Regions from separate parts of the Streptomyces sp. NPDC048424 genome, predicted to be linked through region 2. Evidence: riboswitches for the same ligand, from Rfam matches in the RefSeq annotation. Region 2 holds a riboswitch; each other region holds the start of a gene.
What was found. Region 2 has a riboswitch for cobalamin ahead of AB0D29_RS30330 (acyl-CoA thioesterase). Riboswitches for the same ligand answer to the same signal wherever they lie in the genome.
Positions count from the first base shown of each region.

Region 1 (7,317 bases), on a different contig from region 2:
GGTCCTTGCCTGCGGCGAGGGCCAGCCACTCCTTGGCGAGCTCCTTGTTCTTGGAGCGCTCGGCGATCGCGAGGTTCGAGCCGCCGAGGAAGACGGTGCTGGTCTTGTCCGCGGTCTTGCCCGGGATCGGGAAGTAGCCGAAGTCGGCTTCCTTGCCCGCGTCCTTCAGGGCCTTCTCGGCGCCGCCGGCCTCCCAGCCAAGACCGATCCAGGAGGCGACGCCACCCTTGGGAACGATGTCGGTGGACTGCTGCGGGTTGGCCTCGTCCTTGTCCTTGGGGGCGGTGGAGAAGGACTGGAGCTTCTTGTAGAACTCCACGGCGGAAGCGGCCTGCGGGGTGCCGAGTCCACCCTTCCACTTGGCGCCGTCCTTGACGGCGAGGTCGCCGCCCTCGTCCCAGACGAAGCCCGCGAGGACGTACCAGCTCTGGCCGGGCAGGTAGATGGGCTGCGAAGCCGGGTCGGCCGCCTTCAGCTTCTCCAGACCGGCGATCCACTCGTCGCGGGTCTTCGGCGGGGTGACGCCGGCCTTCTCGTAGGCCTTCTTGTCGTAGATGACGACGCGGTTGGCGGCGTACCACGGGGCGGAGTAGAGCTTGCCGTCGATCTCGGCCGAGGCGAGCATGCTCTTCTGCCAGGCGTCGGCGCCGAGCTTGGCCTTGTCCTTCGTCAGGTCGGCGAGGCCGCCGGTGACCGCGTAGCCGGCGGTCTGGGTGTTGCCGAGCTCCAGGACGTCCGGCGGGTTGTTCTCCGAGAGGGCCGTGGTGACCTTCTCCTGGATGCCGGTCCACTTCTGCTCTTCGACCTTGACCGTGACACCGGGGTGCTTGGCCGAGAACTCCTTGTTGACCTCGTCGATCCAGGCCTTGGGAGCGGAGCCGTCCATCACCCAGACGGTGATCTCCTTGGCGCCACCCGCGTCGGTCTTGGCCTTGTCGTCGCCGCCGTTGCCGCACGCCGCGACTCCGACCATCATGCCCGCGACACTGACCGCCGCGATGAGCTTGCGCTTCACGCCACCCTCCTCAGGGATGCCTGCCTGCACTTCCCTCGCCCGCCGCGGTGACATACGCGAAGTACTGCCGTGGGGCCGGGATCTGATCCATATTGGTTTAGACCAGTAGCTGGAGCTTGGCCTAGACCTTTAGGGGTGTCAAGGGTCTAATGAGCGGGTGCCCGGTCCGTTATCGGACCGACACCTGGGGAGAGAGAAGGCCTGTCCCCCCTTACGTGTCACCATGTGACCGCACATATCGGAGGAGCCGGTGACGGCAGCGAAACTGGAGTCGGGAAGGCGGGCGGCGATGGCCACCGAAGGGGCGACCACGGAGCCGGAGGGCGGGGCAGCCACCCGCACGGCACGTGTTCCCAAGTACTACCGACTCAAGCGGCACTTGCTCGACATGACCGAGACACTGCCGCCCGGCACCCCGGTCCCGCCGGAGCGCACGCTCGCGGCCGAATTCGACACCTCGCGGACCACCGTCCGGCAGGCCCTCCAGGAACTGGTCGTAGAGGGACGACTGGAGCGGATCCAGGGCAAAGGCACCTTCGTCGCCAAGCCCAAGGTCTCCCAGGCGCTGCAACTGACCTCGTACACCGAGGACATGCGGGCCCAGGGCCTCGAACCGACCTCCCAACTCCTCGACATCGGCTACGTGACGGCCGACGACACCCTCGCCGGACTGCTCAAGATCACCACCGGCGGACGGGTGCTGCGCATCGAGCGGCTGCGCCTGGCCAGCGGCGAGCCGATGGCCATCGAGACCACCCACCTGTCGGCCAAGCGCTTCCCCGCGCTGCGCCGTTCGCTCGCCAAGTACACCTCCCTCTACACCGCCCTCGCCGAGGTGTACGACGTCCACCTGGCCGAGGCCGAGGAGACGATCGAGACCTCGCTGGCCACCCCGCGCGAGGCCGGCCTGCTCGGCACCGACGTCGGCCTGCCGATGCTGATGCTGTCGCGGCACTCGCTGGACGCCGACGGGGAACCGGTGGAGTGGGTGCGGTCGGTGTACCGCGGGGACCGGTACAAGTTCGTCGCCCGGCTCAAGCGCCCCGCCGTCTGACCTCGTACGTTCCGCCCCGCCCGAGCCCGTCCGGCCCCGCCCGCCGGACCCCGGTCTACCGAATTCCTTCACATACCGGAATGCGGACTGACTCTTACGCTCACCGGGCAATCCCCCGTAGATTCCCTGCCCTTACGCAGATGATCGACGAGGGGACGAGAGCCATGCCTGAACCGGAAGCAACAAGGACAGAACGGGACACGGCGAGTCCGGGCACCGCGCCCGGCTCGCCCTCTCCCAAGTCCATCGCCGTGTGGGTGCTCGTCGGACTCGTCGGCGCCCTCGGCTGGGGCGTGCTGGCGCTCTCGCGCGGTGAGGAGATCTCGGCCGCCTGGCTGCTCGCCGCCGCACTGGGCTCGTACGCCATCGGCTACCGCTTCTACGCGCGCTTCATCTCGGACCGCGTGCTCAAGGTGGACAAGACGCGGGCCACCCCCGCCGAACGCCTCGACAACGGTGTCGACTTCCATCCCACCGACCGCCGGGTGCTCTTCGGCCACCACTTCGCCGCCGTCGCCGGCGCCGGCCCGCTCGTCGGACCGGTGCTCGCCGCGCAGATGGGCTACCTGCCCGGGACCATCTGGATCGTCGCGGGCGTCATCTTCGCCGGCGCCGTGCAGGACATGATCACGCTGTTCTTCTCCACCCGGCGCGACGGCCGCTCGCTCGGCCAGATGGCCCGGGACGAGATCGGCCCCGTCGGCGGAGCCGCCGCCCTGGTCGCCGTGTTCGCCATCATGATCATCCTGCTGGCGGTGCTCGCGCTCGTCATCGTCAACGCCCTGGCGCACTCCCCCTGGGGCGTGTTCTCCATCGGCATGACCATCCCGATCGCCCTCTTCATGGGCTTCTACCTGCGCGTGCTGCGGCCGGGCCGGGTCACCGAGGTCTCCACCATCGGTGTCGCCCTGCTCCTGGTCGCCATCATCGCGGGCGGCTGGGTCGCCGAGTCCTCCTTCGCGGACACCTTCACGCTGGAGAAGGAGACGCTGGTCATCTGGATGGTCGCGTACGGCTTCATCGCTTCGGTGCTGCCGGTGTGGATGCTGCTCGCGCCGCGCGACTACCTCTCCACCTTCATGAAGATCGGCACGATCGCGCTGCTCGCGCTGGGCGTGGTCATCGCGATGCCGATGCTGAAGATGCCCTCGGTCACGGACTTCGCCGCGCGCGGCGACGGCCCGGTCTTCGCCGGGTCGATGTTCCCCTTCGTCTTCATCACCATCGCCTGCGGCGCGCTGTCCGGCTTCCACTCGCTGGTCGCCTCGGGCACCACCCCGAAGATGATCCAGAAGGAGACCCAGGTCCGGGTCATCGGCTACGGCGCGATGCTGACCGAGTCCTTCGTCGCCGTCATGGCGATCATCGCGGCCTGCATCATCGAGCCCGGCCTGTTCTTCGCGGTCAACTCCCCCGGCGGGGTCATCGGCACCACCGTCGAGTCCGCCTCGCAGGCGGTCACCAACCTCGGCTTCGCCATCTCCCCCGAGGCGCTGACCCAGGCCGCGAAGGACGTGGAGGAGGCCAGCCTGCTGTCCCGTACGGGCGGCGCGCCGACCTTCGCACTCGGAATGTCGGAGATCTTCTCGTCGGTGATCGGCGGGGCCGGCATGAAGGCCTTCTGGTACCACTTCGCGATCATGTTCGAGGCGCTGTTCATCCTCACCACCCTCGACGCGGGCACCCGCGTCGGCCGGTTCATGCTCCAGGACACCCTCGGCAACCTGCACAAGCCCTTCAAGGACGTCAGCTGGAAGCCGGGCGTCTGGCTGGCGAGCGCCATCGTCGTCGGCGCCTGGGGCTACTTCCTGTGGGTGGGCATCAAGGACCCGCTGGGCGGCATCAACCAACTGTTCCCGCTGTTCGGCATCGCGAACCAGCTGCTCGCCGCGGTGGCCCTGGCCGTCTGCACCACCCTGCTGGTCAAGTCCGGCCGCCTCAAGTGGGCCTGGGTGACGGCCGTGCCGCTGGTCTGGGACGTGGCCGTAACGCTCACCGCCAGCTACCAGAAGATCTTCTCCGACAACCCGAAGATCGGCTTCTTCGCGCAGCGCAGCACCTACCAGGAGGGCATCGACGCCGGGAAGGTGCTCAAGCCCGCGAAGGACATGGGCGAGATGCACACCGTGGTCACCAACGCCACGGTGGACGGAGTGCTGTCGGCCCTCTTCGCCGTGCTGATCATCATCGTGCTCCTGGACGCGGCCCGGACCTGCCTGAAGGCCGTCCGCAAGCCGGAGTCGGTGACCCTGACCGAGGTCCCGTGGACCGAGTCGAAGATCGTCGCCCCGGCCGGGCTGATCCCGACGCCCGAGGAGCGGGCGGAGCTCGCCGCGGCGGGCCTCGACTCGGGCGGCGGACACGTCAAGGAGCCGGTGGCGTGAGCACCGTACGGAGCGCACTGGCCCGGGCCCGGTTCTACGTACGGGAGTTCTCGGGGGAGGCCGCGTACGACCGCTACGTCGCCCACGCCCGCTCCCACGACCCGGACGCGGAGGTCCTGACCCGCCGCGCCTTCGAACGCGCCCGCACGGACGCCCGCGAGGCGGACCCCCGCGAGGGCTTCGGCTGCTGCTGAACCGCACCGGAGGGCCCCGCCGAAATCCGGCGGGGCCCTTCGCGCGCCTGCGGCACACTCGAACGCATGGACATCACGATCAGACCGGTACGGCCCGCCGAGTACGCGGAACTGGGCGAGATCACGGCGCGGGCCTACCTCGCCGACGGGCATCTGGACTTCAACGAGGACGACCCGTACCTGAACGTGCTGCGCGACGTGGCCCACCGGGCCGCCCTCGCCGAGGTGCTCGTCGCCGAGCGGGACGGGCGGATCCTGGGCGGGGTGACCTTCGCCGCACCCGGGAGCCCGCTCGCCGACATCGCCGGCCCGGACGAGGCCGAGTTCCGGATGCTCGCCGTCGCCCACGAGGGGCGCGGCCAGGGCGCCGGCGAGGCTCTGGTGCGGGCGTGCGTCGAGCGGGCGCGGGCGATCGAGGGCGTGTCGGGCATGGTGCTCTCCACCCAGCGCAGCATGGCCGGCGCCCACCGGATCTACGCGCGACTGGGCTTCGTACGCGTTCCGGAGCGGGACTGGGCGCCCATCCAGGGCCTGACACTTCTGGCGTATCGGCTCAACCTGTAGCCACGCCGACACTACATGTGGGGGTTGCCTCACAGGGGCGCCCCCACATGTATGCTCAAGGCTGCTGTCCCGCAGGGGAATCCGGTGTGAATCCGGAACTGTCCCGCAACGGTATGAAGTGTCCGGCTACCGGACACCAAGTCCGATGACCTGCCGACAGCGCGCCCGGCTCGACCGAACCGGGTGCCGACACGTCCGGGCCTCGCGGTTGGGCCGGTGGACGCCATGCGGTGTGAACGCGTTCCTGCCACGCCCGCATGCGCCCGCTCGCGCCCCGCTCCGCCGATGACCGGGCCGAGCGAGGGAGAGCTCCCGCCGTGACCATCGCGCCTTCCGCACCGCGCGCCGAGTCCGTTTCTGGCGACAACACCGAGGGCCCGGGGGCCACGCTGCTGCGTACCCTCACCGAACTTACGGCGGACCTCCCCGACACCGACCCCGGCCGCGTCGCCGCCGCCGCGCTCCGCGGCCGCAGCTCCGCCGCCGACGAGGCCGAACTGCGGGGGCTCGCCACCGAGGCCGCCGCCGGCCTGATCTCCGAGGACCCCGCGTACTCGAAGCTCGCCGCCCGGCTGCTGACGCTGGCCGTGCGCGACGAGGCCGCGAGCCAGGGCTCCACGTCCTTCTCGGCCTCCGTCGAGGTCGGCCACCGCGAGGGCCTCATCGCCGACCGCACGGCCGAGTTCGTGCGGACCCACGCGAACCGCCTGGACGCGCTGGTCGAGCACACCCTCGCCGAGGGCGCCGACGACCGCTTCGGCTTCTTCGGCCTGCGCACCCTGCACAGCCGCTACCTGCTGCGCCACCCGATCACCCGCCAGGTCATCGAGACCCCGCAGCACTTCATGCTGCGCGTGGCCTGTGGCCTCGCCGCGGACGAGAGCGTCCAGGCCGTCGAGGAAGTGGCCTCGCTGTACCGGCTGATGAGCCGCCTCGACTACCTGCCCTCCTCCCCCACCCTCTTCAACTCCGGCACCCGGCACCCGCAGATGTCCTCCTGCTACCTGCTGGACTCCCCGCTGGACGAGCTCGACTCGATCTACGACCGCTACCACCAGGTGGCGCGCCTGTCGAAGCACGCCGGCGGCATCGGCCTGTCGTACTCCCGCATCCGCGCCCGCGGTTCCCTGATCCGCGGCACCAACGGCCACTCCAACGGCATCGTGCCGTTCCTGAAGACCCTCGACGCCTCCGTCGCCGCCGTGAACCAGGGCGGCCGCCGCAAGGGCGCCGCCGCCGTCTACCTGGAGACCTGGCACGCGGACATCGAGGAGTTCCTGGAGCTCCGCGACAACACCGGCGAGGACCAGCGCCGTACGCACAACCTGAACCTGGCGCACTGGGTGCCGGACGAGTTCATGCGCCGCGTGAACGCGGACGCCGACTGGTCGCTGTTCTCCCCGGCCGACGTGCCCGAGCTGGTCGACCTGTGGGGCGACGAGTTCGACGCCGCCTACCGCAAGGCCGAGGCCGAGGGCCTGGCCCGCAAGACCATGCCCGCCCGCGACCTGTACGGCCGGATGATGCGCACCCTCGCGCAGACCGGCCAGGGCTGGATGACCTTCAAGGACGCCTCCAACCGCACGGCGAACCAGACCGCCGAGCCGGGCACGGTCGTCCACTCCTCCAACCTCTGCACCGAGATCATCGAGGTCACCAACGACGGCGAGACGGCCGTCTGCAACCTCGGCTCGGTCAACCTCGGCGCGTTCGTGCTGACGGAGACGGGCGAGATCGACTGGGAGCGGCTGGACGAGACCGTCCGCACCGCCGTGACCTTCCTCGACCGCGTGGTGGACATCAACTTCTACCCGACCGAGCAGGCCGGCCGTTCCAACGCCCGGTGGCGCCCGGTGGGCCTGGGCGCGATGGGCCTCCAGGACGTCTTCTTCAAGCTGAAGCTGCCCTTCGACTCCGCCGAGGCGAAGGCGCTCTCCACCCGGCTCTCCGAGCGCATCATGCTCGCGGCGTACGAGGCCTCGTGCGACCTGGCCGAGCGCAGCGGCCCGCTGCCGGCCTGGGAGCAGACCCGCACCGCGCGCGGCGTCCTGCACCCGGACCACTACGAGACCGAGCTGAACTGGCCGGAGCGCTGGGAGGCGCTGC
Region 1 is NZ_JBEZKE010000026.1:71,035-78,351, reverse strand. Features, by position in the region: gene AB0D29_RS29450 (extracellular solute-binding protein) at 1-1,015, opposite strand, end outside; gene AB0D29_RS29445 (GntR family transcriptional regulator) at 1,305-2,069, shown strand; gene AB0D29_RS29440 (carbon starvation CstA family protein) at 2,210-4,453, shown strand; gene AB0D29_RS29435 (YbdD/YjiX family protein) at 4,450-4,647, shown strand; gene AB0D29_RS29430 (GNAT family N-acetyltransferase) at 4,714-5,211, shown strand; cobalamin riboswitch at 5,253-5,384, shown strand; gene AB0D29_RS29425 (ribonucleoside-diphosphate reductase subunit alpha) at 5,529-7,317, shown strand, end outside.
Region 1: another riboswitch for cobalamin. It lies ahead of AB0D29_RS29425 (ribonucleoside-diphosphate reductase subunit alpha); the one in region 2 lies ahead of AB0D29_RS30330 (acyl-CoA thioesterase).

Region 2 (7,317 bases):
GCTCTCCAGATCCTGGGTACGTGTACGGCGCTGCGCCCGTCGGGGTCGTCCGCGCGGGAGCCGCCGGGGAGGTAGTCGTACGCGGTGCGGTCCGAGTTCCCGCCCGTCACCCGGACGCGGTGGATCCGTCCGGCGGCGTACCTTATTGCGAGAAGGTTGCAATTGATCTGCATGTGCGAAAGAGGTTCCGGTGGGCTCTCCTGTGGTGCTGGGCATCGAGTCGTCGTGTGACGAGACCGGTGCCGGGATCGTGTCCGGCGGGCGGCTGCTCGCGCACGTGGTGGCGTCGAGCATGGACGAACACGCGCGGTTCGGCGGGGTGGTGCCGGAGATCGCCGCCCGCGCCCACCTGCACGCCTTCAACCCCGTCGTACGGGAGGCCCTGGACCAGGCGGGGCTGCGGATCTCCGACGTCGACGCCGTCGCGGTCACCACCGGACCGGGCCTCTCGGGCGCCCTGCAGGTCGGGCTGGCCGGGGCGAAGACCCTGGCCCACGCGGCCGGCGTGCCGCTGTACGGGGTGCACCACCTGGCCGGACACGTCGCCGCCGACACGCTGGAACACGGGCCGCTCCCCAACCCGTGCATGGTGCTGATCGTGTCGGGCGGGCACACCTCGCTCCTGTTCGTACGGGACCTCGTACGCGATCCGATCCTGCATCTCGGCGACACCGTGGACGACGCGGCCGGGGAGTGCTTCGACAAGGTCGCCCGGGTCTTCGGCCTCCCCTACCCGGGCGGGCCGGCCATCGACAGGGCCGCCCGCGGGGGCAACGGCTGCGCGGTGGCCTTCCCGCGCCCGCTGACGCGCCCCACGGACGCCCCGTACTCCTTCTCCTTCTCCGGGCTGAAGACCGCCGCCGCGCGCTGGGCCGAGCAGTACCGCCTGCGCGGCGAGGAGATCCCGCTGGCCGACGGCGCGGCCTCCCTCCAGGAGGCCGTGGCGGACGTGCTCACCCGCAAGGCCCTGGCCGCGTGCCGGGAGTACGCAGTGCGCACGCTCGTCGTGGTGGGCGGGGTCGCCGCCAACTCGAGGGTGCGCGCGCTGGCGGAGGAACGGTGCGCGGCGGCCGGAGTCGAACTGCGGGTGCCGCCGCTGACCTTGTGCACCGACAACGGGGCGATGATCGCCGCCGTCGGTGACCTCCTGGTGCGGGCGGGCTCGGCTCCGGCGCAGCTCGACGTCTCGATCGACCCGTCGGCTCCGCTGGAGTACGCCGCCCTGCACCCCGCCGCCCGCACCCCGGCGAGGGTCGCGCAAGTCGCACGAGTCGCGTGAGCGGCGTACCGGTCAGTCCCGGCGAACGGGCGGCACCTCTCCATCCGGTTCTCCGCCCTCCGGCGCCCCGCCGGCCGGCCGTTCCCAGCCGGGCAGGACGCTGACGAACGGCACCCCGGTGCGCGGATGCTCGATGACCTCCGCCTCGACCTCGTACACCTCGGACAGCAGCCGCGCCGTCAGCACCTCCTCGGGCGTTCCGGTGGCGACGACGCGGCCGCCCGCCATGACGCAGATCCGGTCGCAGAACGCCGCGGCGAGGTTCAGGTCGTGCAGCGCGACGACGGCGGTGACTCCGAGCCTGCGCACGAGCCGCAGCGCGTCGAGCTGATGGCGCAGGTCCAGGTGGTTGGTCGGCTCGTCCAGCACCATGGTCCCCGTGCGCTGGGCGAGCGCGCGGGCGATCAGCACCCGCTGCTTCTCCCCGCCCGACAGCCGGTCGAACGGCGCGTGCGCGAGGGCGTCGACGCGGAGCTCCGCCAGGGACCGCGTGATGATGTCGCGGTCGTCCGCGTCATCGCCCGCGAAGGCCCGCTTGTGCGGGGTACGGCCCATCGCCACCACGTCGTAGACGGTCAGTTCGAAGTCCCCGGCGGTCTCCTGGAGTACGGCCGCGAGCCGCTGGGCGAGCCGCTTGCCCGGCATCCGCCAGACGTCCTCGCCGTCGAGGAGGACCCGGCCCGAGGTGGGCCGCACCGCCCGGTAGAAGGTGCGCAGCAGCGTGGACTTGCCGGCGCCGTTGGGGCCGACCAGGCCCACGACCTCGCCGGGCGCCGCGTGCAGCGAAGCCCGGTGGACCAGCGCCCTGCCGTCGACCACGACGCTGACCTCCTCGGCGCGCAGGGATCCGGGCTCTCCGATCGGTCGGTCGCTCACCCGGCCGCCTTCCGTCGCATCAGCCAGAGGAAGAAGGGACCGCCGACCAGGGCGGTGAGGATGCCGACGGGTATCTCCTCCGGACTCATGAACGTCCGCGCGGCCAGATCGGCGGACATCAGGAACGCCGCCCCGAGGAGGGCCGCGGCGGGCAGCGCGCGACGGTGGTCGGCGCCCACGAGCAGCCGCACCACGTGCGGCATGATCAGCCCGACGAACCCGATCTGCCCGCTGACCGCCACGATCGTGCCGATCATCAGGGCCACCAGCGTGAACAGCGCGCCGCGGAACCGGTGCACGTCCAGACCGAGGGCCGCGGCCGCCTCCTCCCCGGCCAGCAGCAGGTTGAGCGGACGGCAGACACCCAGGAGGACGGCCGTCCCGAGCAGGACCGCGCCGACAGGGATCCACACCGTGGTCCAGGTGGTGCCGGCCAGCCCGCCGAGCATCCAGCGCAGCGCGGACTGCGTCTTGTGCGGATCGTTCGAGGTGACGATCAGGAAGCTGGCCAGCGCCGACAGCACCTCGGCCGTGGCCACACCCGCGAGGACCAGACGTACCGTCGTCATCCGCCCGCCGGAACGGGCCAGGAAGTAGACCGCGACCAGGGAGGCCAGGGCCCCGCAGAACGCCGCCACCGGCAGGGTGAACAGCCCGAACACCGAAAGGTTCAGCACCAGGACGAGCACCGCCCCGACCGACGCCCCCGAGGACACGCCCAGCAGCATCGGATCGGCCAGCGGATTGCGGACCAGCGCCTGCAGAGCCATGCCGGCCACCGACAGCCCCGCGCCGACCACCCCGGCCAGCAGCACCCGGGGAAGGCGGACGTCCACGACGATCGTCTCGCGCACCGGGGTCCACGTCGGCTCGGCGAGGGACGGGTGCACGCGGTGCAGCAGGATGCCCCACACCTGGTCGGCCGGGACGCTGATCGAGCCGGCCGCGATCCCGGCCGTGGCGGCGCAGAGCACCAGGACGCCCAGGAGGGCCAGCACCACGGAGTACGGGATCCCGGGGCGCCGCGCGAGGACGGGCCGGCCCTCCTCGCGAAGGGCGGCCTCCACGGCAGCCGGGGCCGCGGGGGCTCCCGTCCCCGCCCCGGTCACTGGACGCGGCCCGGGTGGAGCTGACGCGCCAGCGACTCGACGGCCGCCGGCACCCGCACGCCGACCACCGTGGAGGACAGCGGCAGGACCGCGAACCGCTGGTTCTTGATCGCGGGCACGTCCTTCAGCGCCGGATGGGCGAGCAGGAACTTCTTCTTGTCCTCGACGGACTGGTCGCCGTAGTCGTAGATGACGATGGCCTCGGGGGCGCGCTGCGCCACCTGTTCGAACGAGACGTCGCCGAAGGCCTTGTCCAGGTCGGCGAAGAGGTTCACCCCGCCGGCCCGCCGGATCATCTCGTTGCCGATGCCCTTGCCGCCCGCGGTGAAGGCCGTCTTGTCGCCGCTGTCGTACACGAAGAGCTTGACCGGGGTGACCCCGGTGAGCCGGGACTCCACCGCGTCGAGGGTGGCGTGCAGCTTCCCCAACCGCTCCTCGGCCCGCTCGGGCACCCCGAAGATCTTGGCGACCGTACGGATCTCCTCGTCCATGGCGGAAACGTCCACCGGACCGGTGGGGCACTCCTCGGTGTTGAGGCGGGTGTTGATCCCGGCCTTGGTGAAGGCGGCCCGGCTGCGGCCTTCCTTCTCGTCGAAGGTGGAGGTCCACCCGCCGTAGACGAAGTCGGGCTCGGCCTCCAGGAGCGCCTCGAAGGACGGGTACTCCTTGGAGAGGACCTTCACGCCGTCGTAGGCGGCCTGGTACTCGGGGAGGATCTTGTCGTCGAGATAGCCCGTCCCCACCATCGACTTCTCCAGGCCGAGCGACAGCATCACCTCGGTCGCGTGCTGGTTGAGCGATACGGCGCGCTGCGGGGGCCGCCGATAGGTGCTCGTCACCCCGCAGTTGTCCAGGGTGACGGGAAAGCCGGCGGCGGCCGAGCCGGTCGCCTCCGGCGAGGAGGCGGCGGAGGGCGCGGCCGGGCCGCCGCAGCCGGATATCAGCAGGGCCGCGGCGAGTGCGGACAGCACGGCCTTCGGGTGGTGGTTGCGGGGCATGGGTGGTCCTCTCACCGCGGGGGGATCGAATGTTCCGGGGTCCGGTTGTTCCGGGTGCGGCGGGGGCCGGTTGGGACGGGGCCGGGCGCGCGCCGGGGTGTCTCCTCGGGCGCCAAACGTGGCGGGCAGTCGGAGCGACTGGGCACCTTGCGTTTGGCGCCCTGCGGGGATCACCCCGACACACACCCGACCCCGCCCCAACCGGCCCGGCTGCCCCGATCCCTCGGCCCGCCCCACCTTCCGGCCTCGCCGCACCATATTCAGCCCCTCCGGCGTTTGAGGAGCGGGGTCCGGGGCGGAGCCCCGATCTTTGCGCCGCACCGCCTCCGGCTTCGCCGCACCAATTCAGCCTCGCCGGCGTTTGAGGCGCAGGGTGGAGCCCCGGTAGCGGCGCCGTGCGGAAGAGGCGGCCTAGGCGGGGAGTGGGTCGGGGGCGTCGAGGGTCGGGACGGGGCGCGGCCTGCCTTCGGCGTCGATCGCGACGAAGGCCAGTCGCGCGGTGGCGACTTCGGTCGTGGGGCCCGACGCGTTCCAGCGCTCGGCCCGGACGCGCACGCCGACCGTCATCGACGTCCGGCCCGCCCGTTCCAGCTCGGCGTCGACACTGAGCAGGTCACCGGCGCGCACCGGCGCCAGGAAGGACATCCGGTCCACGGCAACGGTGACGGCGGGTCCGTCGGCGTGGCGGCCCGCCGCGGCGGCGGCCGCGTCGTCGATGAGCTTCATCACCACGCCGCCGTGGATGGTGCCGTAGAGGTTGGTGTCGTGCTCACTCATGATGTGGGCGAGCGTCACCCGGGAGTCACCCGGACTCTTGGCAACGCGTCCTGTGGTGGCGACGGTCTGATCGGCCACGTCAACTCTCCTTCGCGAGTCGCGGCAGAAAGGTCCCGGAGGCGTTCCTCGGGACCCCGCACGACGTTTCGGCGTGCGGGCAGTGGCAGGTCTTCGGACTCGCGGGCGCGCCTGCCGGTCTCCCGGCGGGCACCTACTGGCCGTCGCTTCCCAGGACCGGTTCCGGTCCCAGTGCGTATGACGGCGGTCGTTCCCGCTCACCGCTGCGGGGCAGTCCCGGATTCCCACCGGGTTCCCTCTTACGACGCGTCCCGTCTGGCGGACGGGGGCGAACCAGCTGCACCCACACCCTACCCGCGAGCACGCCGCCCCCGGCCGGCCCGTCAGGCCGCCGGCCGCGGGTGGCGGGGGCAGTCGGAGCTGCGGGCGGGCGGGACCGTCGGGGGCGGGCCGGCGGCCGGGCCGTCCGGGAGCCGCCACGCGGTGCGGATGGAGCCGATCAACTGCCGGGCGCTGTACGGGGACACCTCCAGCTCCTGACGGGCCTGGCCCAGCAGGTCCAGGTCCCCTCCCGGCCCTCGTGCGGCCGCCTCGTCCCGGCGGCGGGCCAGGTCGCCCTCGCCGAAGATGTCGAGCAGGGTCAGGGAGAACAGGACGTACGCCGACGCCTCGTCGATGAGGTTCCGGGCCGCGTCCGGAAGCTCCTCGCCCAGGTTTCGGTGCAGGGGGTGGAAGGCCACGTGCTCCAGGGCCCGCCGGAGCTCGGGGGAGACGCAGGGGCAGCCCGGACGGACATGGCCCGTCAGGTTCCGGAACGCGATGAGGACCGCGCTGGTCAGTGGCGTCCACTGCTGCTTGCTCAGGAGCGTGCGAAACCCCGCGAGCGTGTCGCCGAGCTCTTCGAGGATCAACTGCCGTGTGATGTCGGTGAGTTCGATGAGCTGGGTCTTGGACTTGATCTCGTCCAGGCGCAGGCCGTAGCGGATGAGGTCCCTGGGTATCCCGCCCGCGAGGGCGTGCGTCAGCACCTTGTAGGGCTCGGACAGGCCGGACGCCCGGCGCCCGAGGATCTTCTTGGACTCCTCCAGCGTGCACGGCAGGACGTGCACGATGTCGTCCAACGAGCTGTCGGTGACACCGCGGTGCGGAAGCCCCCGGCGTACGAAGGAGGCGCCGACGTCATCGGCGACCGAGATCAGGTAGTGGACGTGGGGCACGCCCAGGATGGCCTTGATCTCGTTCATGAACGCGAGCGCCTGGGTGTCCGAGCCCAGCCGGTCCAGTTCGTCGATCGCGATCACGACGCGCTGCTCCAGCCGGTGCTGCTCGGCGGCGATGCCCGTCAGCAGGTCACGGAAGTCGGACACCAGCTCGGGGAAGTTCGGCGGCAGGGTCGACAGCGAGGCCGTGTGCGTGGTGAGGAGCTGCGGAGCCCCCGCGGTGACGGCGGAGGAGGCCGTCTGCAGGGTCTGAAGCCGGTACAGCTCGTCCTGGCAGGCGGACACGAGGGGCGGGATCGGGTTCGACGGGTTCCAGAGGGCCGCTTTGATCAGCAGCAGTCCCGCGAGAACGCAGGCGAGCCGGAGGGGATTCTCGGGGTCGGTCGCGATCGCCTGCGGTGCGGGTCTGGTGAGGAGCAGGGCGATCGACACGAGGAGCATTCCGAGCGCGATCCGACCACGGGCGACGGAGCCGAGGAGCATGCGGCCGCGGAATTCCCAATCCCGTTCGGGCTGCAGGTTCGCCAGTCCGACCAGTGCCGAGAGCAGCAGGAGGAGGGCCCGTGGGTCTTCGTCCATCTTCCCCGCGGCGGTCCGGACTTGGCCGTCGAAGAGCAGGGAGACGAACGCCGCCAGGGCCAGCACCACCCCCGTCACGGCCATCCCGCTCCGGGCGCGCCGCCGGAGGTCCCGCCACCGGCTCCACCGCCGCAGGCTCCACAGGAACACACCGGCGATGACGATGAGAACGGCCGTCCCGATCCGCTCGCCCCGCCAGACGTCCACCACCACGTCGGTCGCCCGGTGCCCGTACTCCGCGGCGTGAGCGCGTACGGAATGTCCGTACCGGGTCGCGAGGGAGCGCGCGCTCGCGGCCAGGCCGAGGACGACGAGCGCGCCCGCAGCCAGCCCGAAGGCCAGCAGGGTGAGCGCCTTGCGGAGAGCGGGGAACAGCCGGCGCGCAGCCCTGCGGAAGGTCGAGAGCCGGACGAACGCGGGAGGTTCGTATCCCTGGTGGACGAGGTACCTCTCGCACGTCC
Region 2 is NZ_JBEZKE010000028.1:84,178-91,494, forward strand. Features, by position in the region: gene tsaD (tRNA (adenosine(37)-N6)-threonylcarbamoyltransferase complex transferase subunit TsaD) at 203-1,279, shown strand; gene AB0D29_RS30315 (ABC transporter ATP-binding protein) at 1,292-2,182, opposite strand; gene AB0D29_RS30320 (iron ABC transporter permease) at 2,152-3,222, opposite strand; gene AB0D29_RS30325 (ABC transporter substrate-binding protein) at 3,261-4,262, opposite strand; gene AB0D29_RS30330 (acyl-CoA thioesterase) at 4,674-5,117, opposite strand; cobalamin riboswitch at 5,184-5,410, opposite strand; gene AB0D29_RS30335 (P-loop NTPase fold protein) at 5,441-7,317, opposite strand, start outside.

Region 3 (7,317 bases), on a different contig from region 2:
GTTCGTCGCGGCCTTCGCGGGCTCGACTCCACCAGCCGGGGACGCGACCGGGACTTCAAGCAGGGCAAGGAACGGCTGTGGGACTTCGGCGCCACACGGGTCGAAGTCGCCGAGTACCCCGTCTCCGTTCGCGGACGGCTCCTACGGCGTGCCGGGGAGCCGGACCGTGACGAGGAGACCGCCGTCGGGGCGGGGGACCAGGTCGAGGGTCCCGTCGTGGGCGCGGACGATGCTGTGCACGATGGCCAAGCCGAGGCCGACACCGGCGTGCTCGTCGGTGCGTACGCGTTCCGTTCCGCGCTGGAAGGGTTCGATGAGGGTCGGTACCAGTTCCGGTGGGAGCGGACGGCCCGTGTTCTCGACCCGCAGCACGCTCGTGTCGCCGTGCGCCTCGGTGCGGACCGTCACGGTGCCGCCGGCGGGGAGGTTGTGGACGATGGCGTTCTGGACGAGGTTCGTCGCCATCCGCAGCAGGAGCTCCGCGGAGCCGCTGGTGCGGGCCGCCCCGCCGGTGACGTCGAGTGTGATCCGGCGCTGTTCGGCGAGGGGCAGCAGCGCTTCGGCTGCTTCTTCGGCGATGAGGGAGAGGTCGACGCCCTCGCGGCGGAAGTTCCCGCGGTCACCGCGGCTGAGCAGCAGGAGGGCCTCGGTGAGGTCGATGGCCCGGGTGTTGACGGCGTGCAGGCGTTCGATGAGTTCGCCCCGGTCCCGCGTGGGGTCCTTGCGGGCGACGTCGAGGAGGGTCCGCGAGATCGCCAGTGGGGTGCGCAGCTCGTGGGAGGCGTTCGCGGCGAACCGCCGCTGTTCGGCGACCCGGGACTCGAGCTGTTCGAGCATCTGGTCGAACGCGTCGGAGAGTTCACGGAACTCGTCCTGGCGGCCCGTGATGCGGATCCGGTGGGACAGCGACCCGCTCCCTGCCATCCGCGCCGCGTCCGTGATCCGGGTCAGTGGTGCGAGCATCCGGCCGGCGAGGAGCCACCCTCCCACGAGGCCGAGCACCAGCAGGAAGACCAGTACCGCGGCTGCCCTCGGGGCGAACACGCGCAGGAGGTTGGACCGGACGGGAAAGACACCGGGGGTGGGGGTGTCGGTGGAGCCGGGGACGATGAGTGCGCGGTCGGGGACGTAGCGCAGGAGGAACACCCACACCGCGGCGAGCAGCAGGACGCCGGCGAGCATGAGGAATCCGGCGTAGCTGAGGGTGAGCTTGCAGCGGACGCTCAGCCCGCGCGCCCTATCCACGGTCCGCGCCCTCGCGTCCGGCCTCCGGGCTCGTGTCGATGCGATAGCCGACGCCGGGCACGGTGGCGATGGCCCATGGTTCGCCGAGCCGTTTGCGCAAGGCGGAGACGGTGATGCGCACGGCGTTGGTGAGGGGGTCGACGTTCTCGTCCCAGGCCCGTTCCAGCAGCTCTTCGGCGCTCACGACCCCGCCTTCGGCGGCGACGAGGACTTCCAGCACGGCGAACTGTTTGCGGGTGAGCGCGACGTAGCGCCCGTCGCGGAAGACCTCCCGGCGGAAGGGGTCGACCCGTAGTCCCGCGATCTCGCGGACCGGGGGCCGGGCGTACCCGCGTCTGCGGTCGAGCGCCCTCAGCCGCAGGACGAGCTCCCGCAGCTCGAACGGTTTGGTGAGGTAGTCGTCGGCGCCGAGCTCGAAGCCGGAGGCCTTGTCGTCGATCCGGTCGGCGGCGGTGAGCATCAGGATCGGGATGCCGCTGCCGGAGGCGACGATGCGCCGGGCGACCTCGTCGCCGGAGGGGCCGGGGATGTCGCGGTCGAGGACCGCGAGGTCGTAGGAGTTGACGCTGAGCAGTTCCAGGGCCGAGTCGCCGTCGCCGGCGATGTCGGCGGCGATCGCCTCCAGGCGCAGACCGTCACGGACCGCTTCCGCCAGGTAGGGCTCGTCCTCCACGATCAGTACGCGCATGGCTGAAGCCTAAGCAACAGGACAGGTCGCAGGCGTCTGCTCAGGCGTGCGGGAGGTGTGCGCCACCAGCGGCGCGATGCCAGCGCGGCCAGTGCGGCGCCGGTGGCGTTGACGAGGACGTCGTCCACGGAGGACACCCGGTCCAGCCGCAGGACGTACTGTGCGGTCTCGATCAGGACCGAGCAGCCCGCTCCGAGCGCCAGGATCCGGGGCAGGGACGCCAGTGCGGCGAACCGCATCGGGGCGAAGAACCCCAGCGCCGCGAAGACCAGCAGGTTGCCGACGGTCCCGAGGGCCCCCATCGTGACCAGGTCCCGCAGCGGTACCAGGCTCACCCGGCCGGGGACGATGCCGGCCCCGGAGCCCGGCATCATGGTCATCCATACGAACGGCACCGTCCCGTGGACGATGCCCACCTCGGCCAGCGACGTCCGCCACGGCGACGCGATGCCGGCGGCACGCCGCCGGCGGGCCGACGCCCACGCCACCAGCACGGCCAACGGCAGTGCGACCAGTGTCATGAGCACCACACCGTTGAACGTGTCGAAGCAGCCGTGCCACCGCCCTGCCATGCACGTCGGAGCGGACATCATGAGCGGCCGCCGTACGACGAACAGGGCGCTCGCCAGGGCGAGGACCGCCAGGCCGAGGAGCACGGTCCTGCGCGCGCGGCGGGACGGTGCCGACAGGGATGCGGTGTGGTTCATGCCCTCATTGGAGACGGAGGGCCGTTGCAGGGGCGTATGCGATTTTCGATACGTCCACGATATGCACCGGTCCGCGAGGATCAGAATCGGCTGAATTTCGCCCACCCCAGCGGAAACTGACGCGGCGGCACGCACGTTCGACGGTCTGGAAGAAGAATCAAGGAGCTCCACCCAAGGAGTAACGCCGTGCGCGTACTGTTCACCGGCCCCGCTGCCGCAGGCCACCTGTTCCCGATGGTGCCGACCGCCCAGGCGCTCCAGGCCGCCGGGCACGAGGTGCTGTTCGCCGGTTCGGCCCCGCTCGACCAGCTGCGGCAGACCGGCATCCCCACCGTCGAGATCGGCGACGGCTCGACGCTGATGGAGGCCTTCCGGCGCGCCTCGGACGGCGACGAGCCGCAGTTCGTCACGGACGGCGAGAGCCCGGAGGACCTCCAGAGGCAGGCCGCCGCCGGCTTCGCGGAGCACAGCCGGGTCACCATCGACGGCCTGTTCGCGGTCGCCACCGCCTGGCAGCCGGACCTCATCGTCCACGCCGCCTTCCAGGCCGCCGCACCCCTGGTCTCGGCGGCCCTCGGGATACCCGCCGTGGTGCACAACTTCGGCGTGATGTCCGGCTTCGACATGGTCGGCCGGCTCGCCGACGTCCTGGCGGACGAGTACCGGGCCCGTGGGCTCGAAGGACCGGCGACCCGTACCGTCCTCGACGTCGTGCCCGCCTCCCTCGGCGGGGACGGCACCGGCCTGCGGGTCCGCTACGTGCCGTACAACGGCGGCGGCACGGTGCCCGGCGATCTGGTGGCCCGGGGCTCCCGGCCCCGGATCGCCGTCACCCTCGGTACGGTGGTGACCGCCTTCGCGGGCGTCGACCCGGTCAGCCGGGTGATAGCCGAAGCCGCCTCCGTCGACGCCGAGTTCCTGCTCGCCGTGGGCGACACCGACCTCGGCCCGCTCGGCACCCTCCCCGCCAATGTCCGCCCCCTGCCCTGGGTGCCGCTGGCCCAGCTGCTGGACACCGCCGACGCGGTCGTGCACCACGGCGGCTCCGGCACCATGCTCACCGCCGCCGCCCGGGGCGTCCCCCAGCTGATCCTCCCGCAGGGCGCCGATCACTTCATCAACGTCGACGCCGCGACGGGCCTGGGCTTCGCCCTGCGCGCGAGCGGCGACAGCGTGGACGCCGGCCTGCTCAGCCGGCTCCTCACCGACGAGGACCTCCGCAAGGCCGCCGCCACCACCCAGGCCGAGATATCCGCACTCCCCTCCCCCACCGACCTGGTCGCCTCCTTCGAGGCCCTCCGGTAACGCCGGTCCTCAGGGCCGGGTGCGTGGCTCCGTACGGGCCACGCACCCGGGAGGGATCAGGCGCCCCAGCGCAGGGCGATGGTGTCGCCCACGTTGATCACCTTGTTGCGGGCGGCGCCGGCGAAGGCGGAGCCGTCGACGCTGACCTTCCAGGTGTTGGAGCCGCTGTTGGCCTTGCCGTTGACGGCGGTGATCGTGCCGGTGCCCGACGAGGGGGTCACGCTGGTGACGCAGCCGGCCGGGGTGGCCCCGGTGGTGGCCGCGTTCAGGACGTCACCGAGGGTGGTGGTCGTGCCGGTCGGGGTGAAGGCGACGGAGCAGACCTTCAGGCCGCCGGCGCCGTCGTCGACGGTGAGGGCCAGCTTGGTGGCCGTACCGGCGGTGAAGGTGGACTGGGCGACCCACTGCGGGGCGCCGGGGGTGACCGGGACCGGCGGGGCGGCGGTGAAGCCGCCGGCGACGGCGCGCAGGGAGTCGATGGAGGAGTAGGGGGACGGGGTGGTGTCGGCCGGCTTGTACTTGAAGCCGCCCGCCGGGTTGTACTGGTTGGCGAGCAGGAAGTCGATCGGGGTCTTGTTGGAGGCGGTGAGGAAGTCTCCGGTCTGCGGGTTGATGCCGCAGGCGTTGAGCCCGGCGACGCCCCAGCCGTTGGAGCTGGTGTTGACCCCGTACATGGAGTTGAAGGCGCCGGTGGTGGCGAGCCTGCCCTTGAGGAAGTTCTTCCCCTGGACCACGTCGGCGTCGGTGTTGGGGACGCCCGAGACGCAGAGGGCCGCCATCGCCGCACCGGTCATGTCGACGTCGCCCGCGGTGGCCAGCGCCGTGGGGTTGCCCTCGGCCTTGCTGAAGGTCCACCCGCCGTCGTTGTGCTGATTGGCGCGGATGCGGGTGACGATCGAGTCGGTCAGCGCCTGCGGGATCCGGGTGCCGCCGGCCTGGGTCTTGGCGCCGCCCAGCGAGAGGGCCGCGAAGACGGTGCCGTTGAAGTTGCCGGACGGGCCGAAGTAGCCCGCCTCGGCGGTCTGCCAGTAGGAGTAGACGTTCGCTATGAGGTTCCTCGAGTCCGAGACGCGCGCCGGGTCGATGCCCGCCGCGTACGCGTTCAGCGTGCCGCGCTCGTAGTCGGTGACGACCGGGGTGGCGGACGGCCAGCCGGACGTGGAGATCAGGTTGCGGTAGACGGTCCGGGCGTTCTTCGTCGTGTCACCGCCCGGGGCGACGTCGACGACCGCCGTACCGGCCGCGGCGAAGGCGCTGAACGCCCACTCGTTGGACAGCCCCGAGCCGGCGTACGAACCGTCCGCCGCCTGCAGGGACTTGAGGTAGGCGACGCCGTTGGTCTTGGACGTGGCGATCTGCGCGGGCGTCGAGGTCGCGAAGGCGGGCAGCGCGGTGAGGGCGAAGGCGCCGAGCGCGGCGGGCACCGCGAGCGCGAGGCGGCGGGAGGTACGGGGACGGGACATGGCCTGCTCCTGGAATCGGCGGACGCCGGCGGGTCCCTGCTCCGTCCCGGCCCGTTCGGACGCGGGCGGGCATGGCGGAGGCCGCCGTCCGGAACGCGTGGTACGGCTTCTCGGTGCTGCGTTGCCGCGTGGGCATTCGGGCTCGGGAACGGCCCCCGCCGTCCCACACCGCTGCGCGTCAGCCCCGGATTCTCACCAGGTTCCCCCATGTGGCAGCCCTGGACGCTACCCGAGTGATCAGGGGTCCGCCAGCCGTCCCGGCAGCGATCCGAACGACGGTTGCGGTGAGACACACGCCACCTTGACGCCCTGCCTCGGCCCGTGTTGCACTCCGCCTGACAAGAACTCAGCACCAGGGGAAGCCGGTCGAAGTCCGGCGCTGACCCGCAACCGTAGGCCCGGCACCCGCCGGGCGAGTCGGAACACCTGGTGTGCAGTCATCTGTACGAAGAACGCCGTCGCGGACTACGGCGTGGTCGTCTCCGCTCCCCCACGAGCCCAGCCGTGCCGGGGGCGCATCGCCACGCACGCAGCCGCCCGGCAGAGACGAGGGCCGCGGTGGGGACCGAACAGCGGGACGAACGGCGTACGCACACCAGACGGCGGCTGCTGTCCCTGGCAACGGCGGCGTTCCTGACCGTCGGTGCGGGAGTGGCGTTCCTGACGGCGCCCACCTCCGCGAACGCCGACCCCGTCGAGCAGTGCACGGCCACCGCCGGCGCGGTCGTGGCCGTCGACTTCGGCCCCTTCGGCGGCAAGGTCGAGCGGGGCTGCGACACCACCCCCACGACGGGCTACGAGCTGCTGCACACGGCCGGGTTCACCACGGTCGGCACCCGGCACGACGGTGACGCCTTCGTCTGCCGCCTCGGCTTCGGCGCCTTCAACTCCGGTACGGAGTACCCCACCGCGGACAAGGAGGACTGCGTCCTCACCCCGCAGGCCACCGCCTACTGGTCGTACTGGCACGCCTCGCCCGGCGACCAGAAGTGGACCTACAGCTCCCTCGGCGCGAAGTCCCGCGAGCCGAAGCCCGGTGACGTGGACGCCTGGGTGTTCGGCGGGACCGACGTCGGCGGCACCTCCGGCAAGCCCACCTTCTCCCCCGACGACGTGCGGGCCGGCGGTGGGGGCCCCAAGCCGGACCCCACCGGCCCGAAGCCGCCGGACGTACCGCCGGGCGCGGTCGACCTCCCCGCCGCCACCCGCTGGCTGACCGGGAAGCTGATCGACGGTGAGCGCGTCGTCAAGGCGGACTCCACCGATCCGGACTACCCGGCCACCACCGAGGTGGTCTACGCCCTGGCCGCGGTCGACCCCAAGAGTCCGGCCGCACAGAAGGCCGCCGCCTTCCTCGCCACGCCCGCGCACACGCAGGCGTACGCGTACCCGGCCGGCAAGGACCAGGCCCCGGACGCCACCGCCGCGGCCCGGCTCGCGCTCGTCGCCGAGGCCACCGGCAAGGACCCCCGCGCCTTCGGCGGGCGCGACCTGCTCGGCGACCTCGTGAAGTACGTCTGCACGAGCGGCGTCGAAGCCCCCGAGCCGGTCCCCGGCTGCATGACCAAGGGCGACTTCCGCACCCCCTACCAGGCCGAGGGCCAGGCCCTGGCCGTGATCGCCCTGCTGAACGGCGGGGTGACACCGCCCGCCGACGCCGTGGCCCGGATGACCGCGTTCCAGTGCGAGGACGGCGGTTTCAGCAGCATGCTGCTCCGCGCCGGCGACTGGTGCGACAGCGAAGCGGGTGCCACCGGGCTGATGACCCTGGCCCTCAAGCGGGCCGGCGGTCACGACCCCGTCGTGGAGAAGGGCCGCGCGTACCTGAAGAAGGCCCAGTTCCCGACCGGGTCGCTGCCCGCAGCCTCGTACACCACGGTCGGCAGCTCCTTCTCCACCGGCCTGGCCG
Region 3 is NZ_JBEZKE010000014.1:37,539-44,855, reverse strand. Features, by position in the region: gene AB0D29_RS20970 (HAMP domain-containing sensor histidine kinase) at 142-1,245, opposite strand; gene AB0D29_RS20965 (response regulator transcription factor) at 1,238-1,933, opposite strand; gene AB0D29_RS20960 (VanZ family protein) at 1,921-2,640, opposite strand; gene AB0D29_RS20955 (nucleotide disphospho-sugar-binding domain-containing protein) at 2,827-3,945, shown strand; gene AB0D29_RS20950 (hypothetical protein) at 4,002-5,408, opposite strand; cobalamin riboswitch at 5,518-5,651, opposite strand; cobalamin riboswitch at 5,719-5,857, shown strand; gene AB0D29_RS20945 (prenyltransferase/squalene oxidase repeat-containing protein) at 5,967-7,317, shown strand, end outside.
Region 3: another riboswitch for cobalamin. It lies ahead of AB0D29_RS20950 (hypothetical protein); the one in region 2 lies ahead of AB0D29_RS30330 (acyl-CoA thioesterase).

Region 4 (7,317 bases), on a different contig from region 2:
TTGGCAAAACCGCCTGTGAAGATTCGCAGAACTTGGCATTCGTCCCTCCTTGATGGCACTCGGTGCCACTGTCAGAGTCAGTCCTGCGGCCCGCCGGACCCGGCAGCCGAGACGGACGCTCCGGGCGCGATTTATGCCCTGATGTCGGAGATCCCGGCGGTCCCGGCTCGGCGGCTCGGCACCATTGCTCCGCTCGACCTACGGGCCGGTCCGGCGGCCGCGATCCCCGAATGAGGCACACGGTGCCAGCACGGTGCACAGCTGACCAGAACATTGGCAGATCAAGCGATTCATGGAGACGGTGACGGTCATGGCAGAGGCGAACACGACGGCGGCGGCCCAGCAGCTCGAACAGCGGTGGGCCACGGACCCCCGCTGGGCCGGCATCGAGCGCACCTACACCGCCGAGGACGTGGTGCGGCTCTCCGGCAGCGTCCGCGAGGAGCACACCCTGGCCCGGCGCGGCGCCGAGCGGCTGTGGCGCCAACTCCACGAGCAGGACTACATCCACGCGCTCGGCGCACTGACCGGCGGCCAGGCCGTCCAGCAGGTCCGCGCCGGGCTGCAGGCGATCTACCTCTCGGGCTGGCAGGTCGCCGCCGATGCCAACCAGGCCGGCCACACCTACCCCGACCAGAGCCTGTACCCGGTCAACTCGGTGCCGCAGGTGGTGCGGCGGATCAACAACGCGCTGCTGCGCGCCGACCAGATCGCCACCGCCGAGGGCGGCAGCGACACGACCGACTGGCTGGCGCCGATCGTCGCCGACGCCGAGGCCGGATTCGGCGGCCCGCTGAACGCCTTCGAACTGACCAAGGCGATGATCGCGGCAGGCGCGGCCGGCATCCACTACGAGGACCAGCTGGCCTCCGAGAAGAAGTGCGGCCACCTGGGCGGCAAGGTCCTCGTGCCGACCGCGCAGCACGTCCGCACCCTGAACGCGGCCCGCCTGGCAGCCGACATCGCGGACACCCCGACCCTGATCATCGCCCGTACGGACGCCCTCGCCGCGACCCTGCTGACCAGCGACGTCGACGAGCGCGACGCCGAGTTCTGCACCGGTGAGCGCACCGCCGAGGGCTTCTACCACGTCCGGAACGGCATGGCCCCGGTCATCGCCCGCGGCCTCGCCTACGCCCCGTACGCGGACCTGATCTGGGTGGAGACCGGCACCCCGGACCTGGAGCAGGCCCGCGAGTTCGCCGAGGCGATCCACGCGCAGTACCCGGACCAGATGCTCGCCTACAACTGCTCGCCGTCCTTCAACTGGAAGGCCGCGCTGGACGACGACCAGATCGCCAAGTTCCAGCGGGAGCTGGGCGCGATGGGCTACCGCTTCCAGTTCATCACCCTGGCCGGCTTCCACTCCCTCAACCACGGCATGTTCGACCTCGCCCGCGGCTACGCCGAGCACGGCATGACCGCGTACGTCGACCTCCAGGAGCGGGAGTTCGCCGCCCAGGCGCAGGGCTTCACCGCGGTCAAGCACCAGCGCGAGGTCGGCACCGGCTACTTCGACCTGGTCTCCACCGCGGTCAACCCGGCCTCCTCCACGACGGCGCTCTCCGGCTCCACCGAGGAAGAGCAGTTCCACTAGGAGCGCGCCGCCGGCTCCCGCCGGCGCCTTCCGATCGCCGTCCGACGGCGCCCGGGGACCTGTCGGCCCCGGGCGCCGGCCGCCCCACGCCGAGGAGTAGAACCGCATGTCACACACGCCCCTGACCAGCAGCGTCCAGGTCCTCGGCGCGCAGGGTGAGCGCCACGAGGAGATCCTGACCCCCGAGGCCCTGGAGTTCATCGGCCGCCTCGACGCCGCCTTCGCGGACCGCCGCCTGGAGATCCTCAAGGAGCGCCGTCGCCGCGCCGCCCATCTGGTCTCCGGCTCGCCCCTGGACTTCTCCCGCGCCACCGTCGGCGTGCGGACCGACCCCGACTGGCGGGTCGCCCCGCCCGCGCCCGGGCTGACGGACCGGCGGGTCGAGATCACCGGCCCGCCGCAGCGCCGCATGGCGGTCAACGCCCTCAACTCCGGGGCGAAGGTGTGGATGGCCGACTTCGAGGACGCCACCGCGCCCACCTGGGACAACGTCATCGGCGGCCAGCTGAACCTGCTCGACGCCATCGAGCGGCGCATCGACTTCACCACCCCGGAGGGCAAGGAGTACCGCCTCGGGTCGGAGCTCGCGACCATCATGGTGCGCCCCCGCGGCTGGCACCTCACCGAGGAGCACCTGGAGGTCGACGGCCGGCCGGTGTCCGCCTCGCTCGTGGACTTCGGCCTGTACTTCTTCCACTGCGCGCAGCGCCAGATCGACGCGGGCCACGGCCCGTACTTCTACCTCCCCAAGCTGGAGAACCGGTACGAGGCCCGGCTCTGGAACGACATCTTCCTGTTCGCCCAGGACCTGTTGGGCATCCCGCGGGGCACGGTCCGGGCCACCGTCCTGATCGAGACGATCACCGCCGCGTTCGAGATGGAGGAGATCCTCCACGAGCTGCGCGAGCACAGCGCGGGACTGAACGCGGGCCGCTGGGACTACCTCTTCAGCCTGATCAAGACCTTCGGCCACCGCACCGACTTCCAGCTCCCGGACCGGGCCAAGGTCACCATGACCGCCCCCTTCATGCGGGCGTACACCGAACTGCTCGTCCGCACCTGCCACAAGCGGGGCGCCCACGCCATCGGCGGCATGGCCGCCCACGTGCCCGGCAAGGACGCCGAGGCCAACACGGCCGCCCTCGCCAAGGTCCGGCTCGACAAGGAGCGCGAGGCCGAAGACGGCTTCGACGGCTCCTGGGTCGCCCACCCCGGACTCGTCCCCGTCTGCCGCGAGGTCTTCGACGGGGTGCTGGGGGAGCGGCCGAACCAGCTGGAGCGGACGCGCGAGGACGTCGAAGTCGTCGCATCGGACCTGCTGTCGGTCCGCCGGATCGCCGCTCCGCCGAGCTCCGAGGGCATCCGCTCCAACGTGGCCGTGGCCCTGCGCTACTTCGACGCCTGGCTGCGCGGCAGCGGCGCCGTCGCCCTGAACGGCCTGATGGAGGACGCCGCCACCGCCGAGATCGCACGCGTGCAGATCTGGCAGTGGCTCCGCCACGACCGCGTCGACCGGCGCACGCTCACCGACCTCCTCGACGCCGAGTGCGCCGCCCTGGAGGCCGAGGACCCGCAGGCCCTGGTCCTCGAAGCCCGTGAGGTCTTCGTCGACACCGCGCTCTCGGTGCAGCTGCCCGCGTTCTTCACCCCCGAGGCCTACACCCGTCACCTGGTCCGCACCGCCGCCGTACAGGTGACCGCGTGAGCGCCCCGGCACGGCGGGCGACCCGCGTCCTGCGCGTCGGGGTCGTCGGCGGCGGACAGATGGGGGCCGGCATCGCCGAGGTCTGCGCCCGCGCCGGGCTCGACACCGTCGTCGCCGAGGCGGATGCCGGCGCGGCCCGCGCCGCCCGCGAGCGGGTGGCCGTCTCCCTCGAACGCGCCGTCCAGCGGGGCAAACTGGACCGGTTCACCGCGGAGGACGCCCTGGCCCGACTGGTGTTCACCGGAGACCTGGAGGACCTCGCCGACCGGCAACTGGTCATCGAGGCCGTCACCGAGAACCCCGAGGCCAAGGCCGAGGTCTTCACCGCCCTCGACAAGATCGTCGAGGACCCCGAAGCCATTCTCGCCACCAACACGTCCGCCATCCCGATCATGCGGCTGGGCATGGCCACCGGCCGCGCCGACCGGGTCGTGGGACTCCACTTCTTCAACCCCGTCCCCGTCCTGCCCCTGGTCGAAGTGGTCTCCTCCCTCCACACGTCGGCGGACACCCTGGCCGCGGTCGAATCCTTCGCCCGGGAAACCCTGGGCAAGACCACGGTCCGCTCTCAGGACCGGGCCGGCTTCGTCGTCAACGCGCTGCTCGTCCCGTACCTGCTCTCCGCCATTCGGATGGCCGAATCCGGGTACGCGAGCGCCGCTGACGTGGACGCGGGCATGGAGCTGGGCTGCGCCCACCCGATGGGCCCGCTCAAGCTCGCCGACCTGATCGGCCTGGACACCGTCGCCGCCATCGCCGAATCCCTGTACGCGGAGTTCAAGGAGCCGCTCTACGCCCCGCCCCCGCTGCTCCGGCGGATGGTCCAGGCGGGGCTGCTGGGCCGCAAGAGCGGCCGCGGGTTCCACACGTACGACCGGGGCTGATGAGGGACCCGGTGGTGCCGCTGCGGGGTTGAGGGACCCCCGACGGCACGGACAAGGAGCGCGGAGCGGCCCGGTGAGCCGCTCCGCGCTCCTGTCGTGGGACGCTCCGTCAGAAGGACGTCCAGGTGAAGGCCACCTTGTCGCCGGCCTGCAGCTTGAACTGGCAGCCGCCGACCGGGGTCGGCGTGCCGTTGACCGATATGCTCCAGTACGCCGAGCCGCCGCCGCTGACGTTCTTGATGGAGTCCACGGAGAAGTCGTCGAAGGACGCGTACCAGGTGCCGTCCCAGCCGAAGTAGTTCCGGCGCGCGGCGTCGTCGAGCGCGGCCGTCGGGGTGGGCACGGCCGTCGGGTTCGCGGCCCCGTTGGTGCCGTCGCACTTGTGCGTGCCACCGGTCGCCGTGGTGACGTCGTGCCCCTTGGTGTTGACCTTCCCCTTGAACAGCAGCCCGTCGGGGCCCTGCACGGTGAGGGACACGTTGACCGCTCTGTTCGTGTTCGGGGCGGCCTTGGCGTGCGCGACGGCCGGCGCCGTGGCGAGGGCGAGACCGAGGGCCGCCGTGGTGATCAGGGCGCGGCGGGCGAGAGTCTGGCGCATGAAGTGCCTTCCTGGCGTGCATCGAGGTCGTGCGCCGCGGCCCCGATCGCCTCGGGCACACCGCGTCCCCCCGGGCCCGGGGAAGCGGGCACGGGTGATCGGTGAGCCTGGGGCTCAGGGCTTCGTGCTGCAGACCGTGACAGTGAGAAGCCGTACGCACCGCACGCTGGGTGGTCCGACTCGCGGCGCGGATGCGCCGCTCACGGTTGCAGGTCAGCGCCGGAATCACACCGGCTTTCCCCAGTCGCGCAGGCATTCAGTTGGACGTCAGGCATGTACCTGACGAAAGGCATCGTAGGGGGAGCCACCCCGGTCCCACCAGCACTCACCGGTACTCGTCGGCACCCCGGCCGGTCGGCGCGCGCGAGGGAGGGCGTTCTGGGATGGTGGATCACAGGTAGCCACACCGAGGAGCCGACATGTCCGGACAGTTCGAGGCGAGCGTCGAGATCGACAGGCCGGTCGAGGAGGTCTTCGCCTACCTCGCCGACGGGCGCAACGACCCCGATTTCAGCCCGCGCGTCCAGGAGATCACCAGGATCCCGGACGGTCCCACGGCCCTCGGCACGGTCTTCCGCAGCACCGTCAAGGACGCCGGGATGAAGACCGCCCGCGAGTTCCGCATCGACGGCTTCGACCCGCCGCGCCTGATCCGCTGGACGGAGCAGAGCAAGAACCTCGTCACCGCGGAGGGCGGCTACGACCTCGAAGCCCTCCCGGACGGCCGCACCCGGGTCCGGATCTTCAACACCCTGCACGGCCACGGCATCGGCAAGCTGCTCGTCGGCCTCGCGGCGAGCGCCGCACGCAAGGACGCCCCCGACTTCGGCCGCCGTATCAAGGCGGCCGCGGAGGCGTCCCCCACGAACCGGTAGCGCCTGCCGCCGGTGTCAGGCCGGTGTCAGGCCGAAGCCGGGCCGGTCAGAACCGCCCGGGCCCGGACGGGATCGGCAGCGGCTTCGACGGGGTCAGGGATCCGCGCTGCCGCTCACCGCTCGGCGGGTTCTGGCAGGTCACGTCCTGGGCGGGCAGCTTGCCCGTGGTCAGGTACGCGTGGACCGGCGCGTTGGCGCAGGAGGTGGGGTCGGCGAGGTACACGCCGTGGCCCTCACCGCCGGCCGCCAGCACCATCCGCGAGCCCTTGAGCGCGCGGTGCAGGCCCTGGCCGCTGACGAGCGGGGTCTGTGAGTCCCACTCGTTCTGCACGGTCAGCACGTTCGCCTTCTTGTTCATGGGCGTGGCCGCCTCGAGCGGCCGGTCCCAGAAGGCGCACGGCTTGATGTTGGACGCGAAGTCCCCGTACAGCGGGTACCTGGCCTTGTCCTTCGCCGCGTCCCGCTCGTACTGCTCGGTGTAGCGGGGCCAGCTGCCGGTGTCCCCGCACACCACGGCCCAGAACACGGCGGTGCCGTTGTCCGAGGCGGGATCGGCCGCCGCGCCGCCGGTCAGCAGCCGCTTCAGCTCCGTCAGGGTCATGCCCTCGGGCAGCGGCCTGCCCTCGGCCGCGGCCTTCAGGGCCGCGACCAGGGGAGTGGCCTGCGCCGGGTAGAAGAACACCCCGCGCGCGGCACGGATCATGTCCCCGTCGACCTTCAGGCCCTCGAGGTCGATCGGCTCCTTGTCGGCGCGCGCCACCAGCCCCCAGAACGTCTCGGACACGGCCCTCGGGCTGTCGCCCAGCCCGTACTCCGCCGACCGCTGCGCCGCCCACTGCGTCCAGCGCGCGAAGGCGGGCTCGGCCTCGGTGGCCCAGACCTGGATCATGCCGCGCCAGATCCGCTGCGGGTCCACACCGCTGTCGAGCACGAAGCGGTCGGTGCGGTCCGGGAACATCTGCGAGTACACCGCGCCGAGGTAGGTCCCGTACGAGTAGCCCAGGTACGAGAGCTTGCGCTCGCCCAGCACCGCGCGGATCGTGTCCATGTCGCGCGCCGTGTTGCGGGTGGTGATGTACGGGAGCACCGAACCGGCCTTCTCGCGGCACTTGTCGGCGACGGTGTGGGCCCACGTCACGTCGGAGCCGAAGGTCTCCGGGCGGTAGGCGCGGTCGAAGTTCTGCTCGGCCTCGTCCAGTCCACAGGTGATCGGGGAGCTGGCGCCGACCCCGCGCGGATCGAAGCCGATGAGGTCGTACTGGTCCCGGACCTCCTTGGGCATCGCCTCGTTCATCATCAGCGGCAGGTCGAGCCCGGAACCGCCGGGGCCACCGGGGTTCAGCAGCATGGCGCCGTGCCGCTTGGCCGGGTTCTCGCTCTTGATCCGGGATATGGCGAGGTCGATCGTGCGCCCGTCGGGCCGCCGGTAGTCGAGCGGCACCTTGAGCGTGGCGCACTCGTACGAGGCCGGCAGCTCGGGGCTGCAACGGTGCCAGGCGGGCTTCTGCCGCAGGTGGTCCGCGGCGGGGGCGGCCGATGCCTGGGTCGCCGACAGCAGGGGCACGGTGGACGCGAGGAGTCCGGCGGCGGCGAGCAGTGGTGCGAAGCGTTTCAGGAGCACGAAGGCGTTCCTTTCGGTGAAGTCGCTTACGGCTCCA
Region 4 is NZ_JBEZKE010000005.1:22,402-29,718, forward strand. Features, by position in the region: gene aceA (isocitrate lyase) at 311-1,597, shown strand; gene aceB (malate synthase A) at 1,704-3,302, shown strand; gene AB0D29_RS08870 (3-hydroxybutyryl-CoA dehydrogenase) at 3,299-4,186, shown strand; gene AB0D29_RS08875 (DUF4430 domain-containing protein) at 4,296-4,784, opposite strand; cobalamin riboswitch at 4,932-5,075, opposite strand; gene AB0D29_RS08880 (SRPBCC family protein) at 5,204-5,659, shown strand; gene AB0D29_RS08885 (alpha/beta hydrolase) at 5,706-7,280, opposite strand.
Region 4: another riboswitch for cobalamin. It lies ahead of AB0D29_RS08875 (DUF4430 domain-containing protein); the one in region 2 lies ahead of AB0D29_RS30330 (acyl-CoA thioesterase).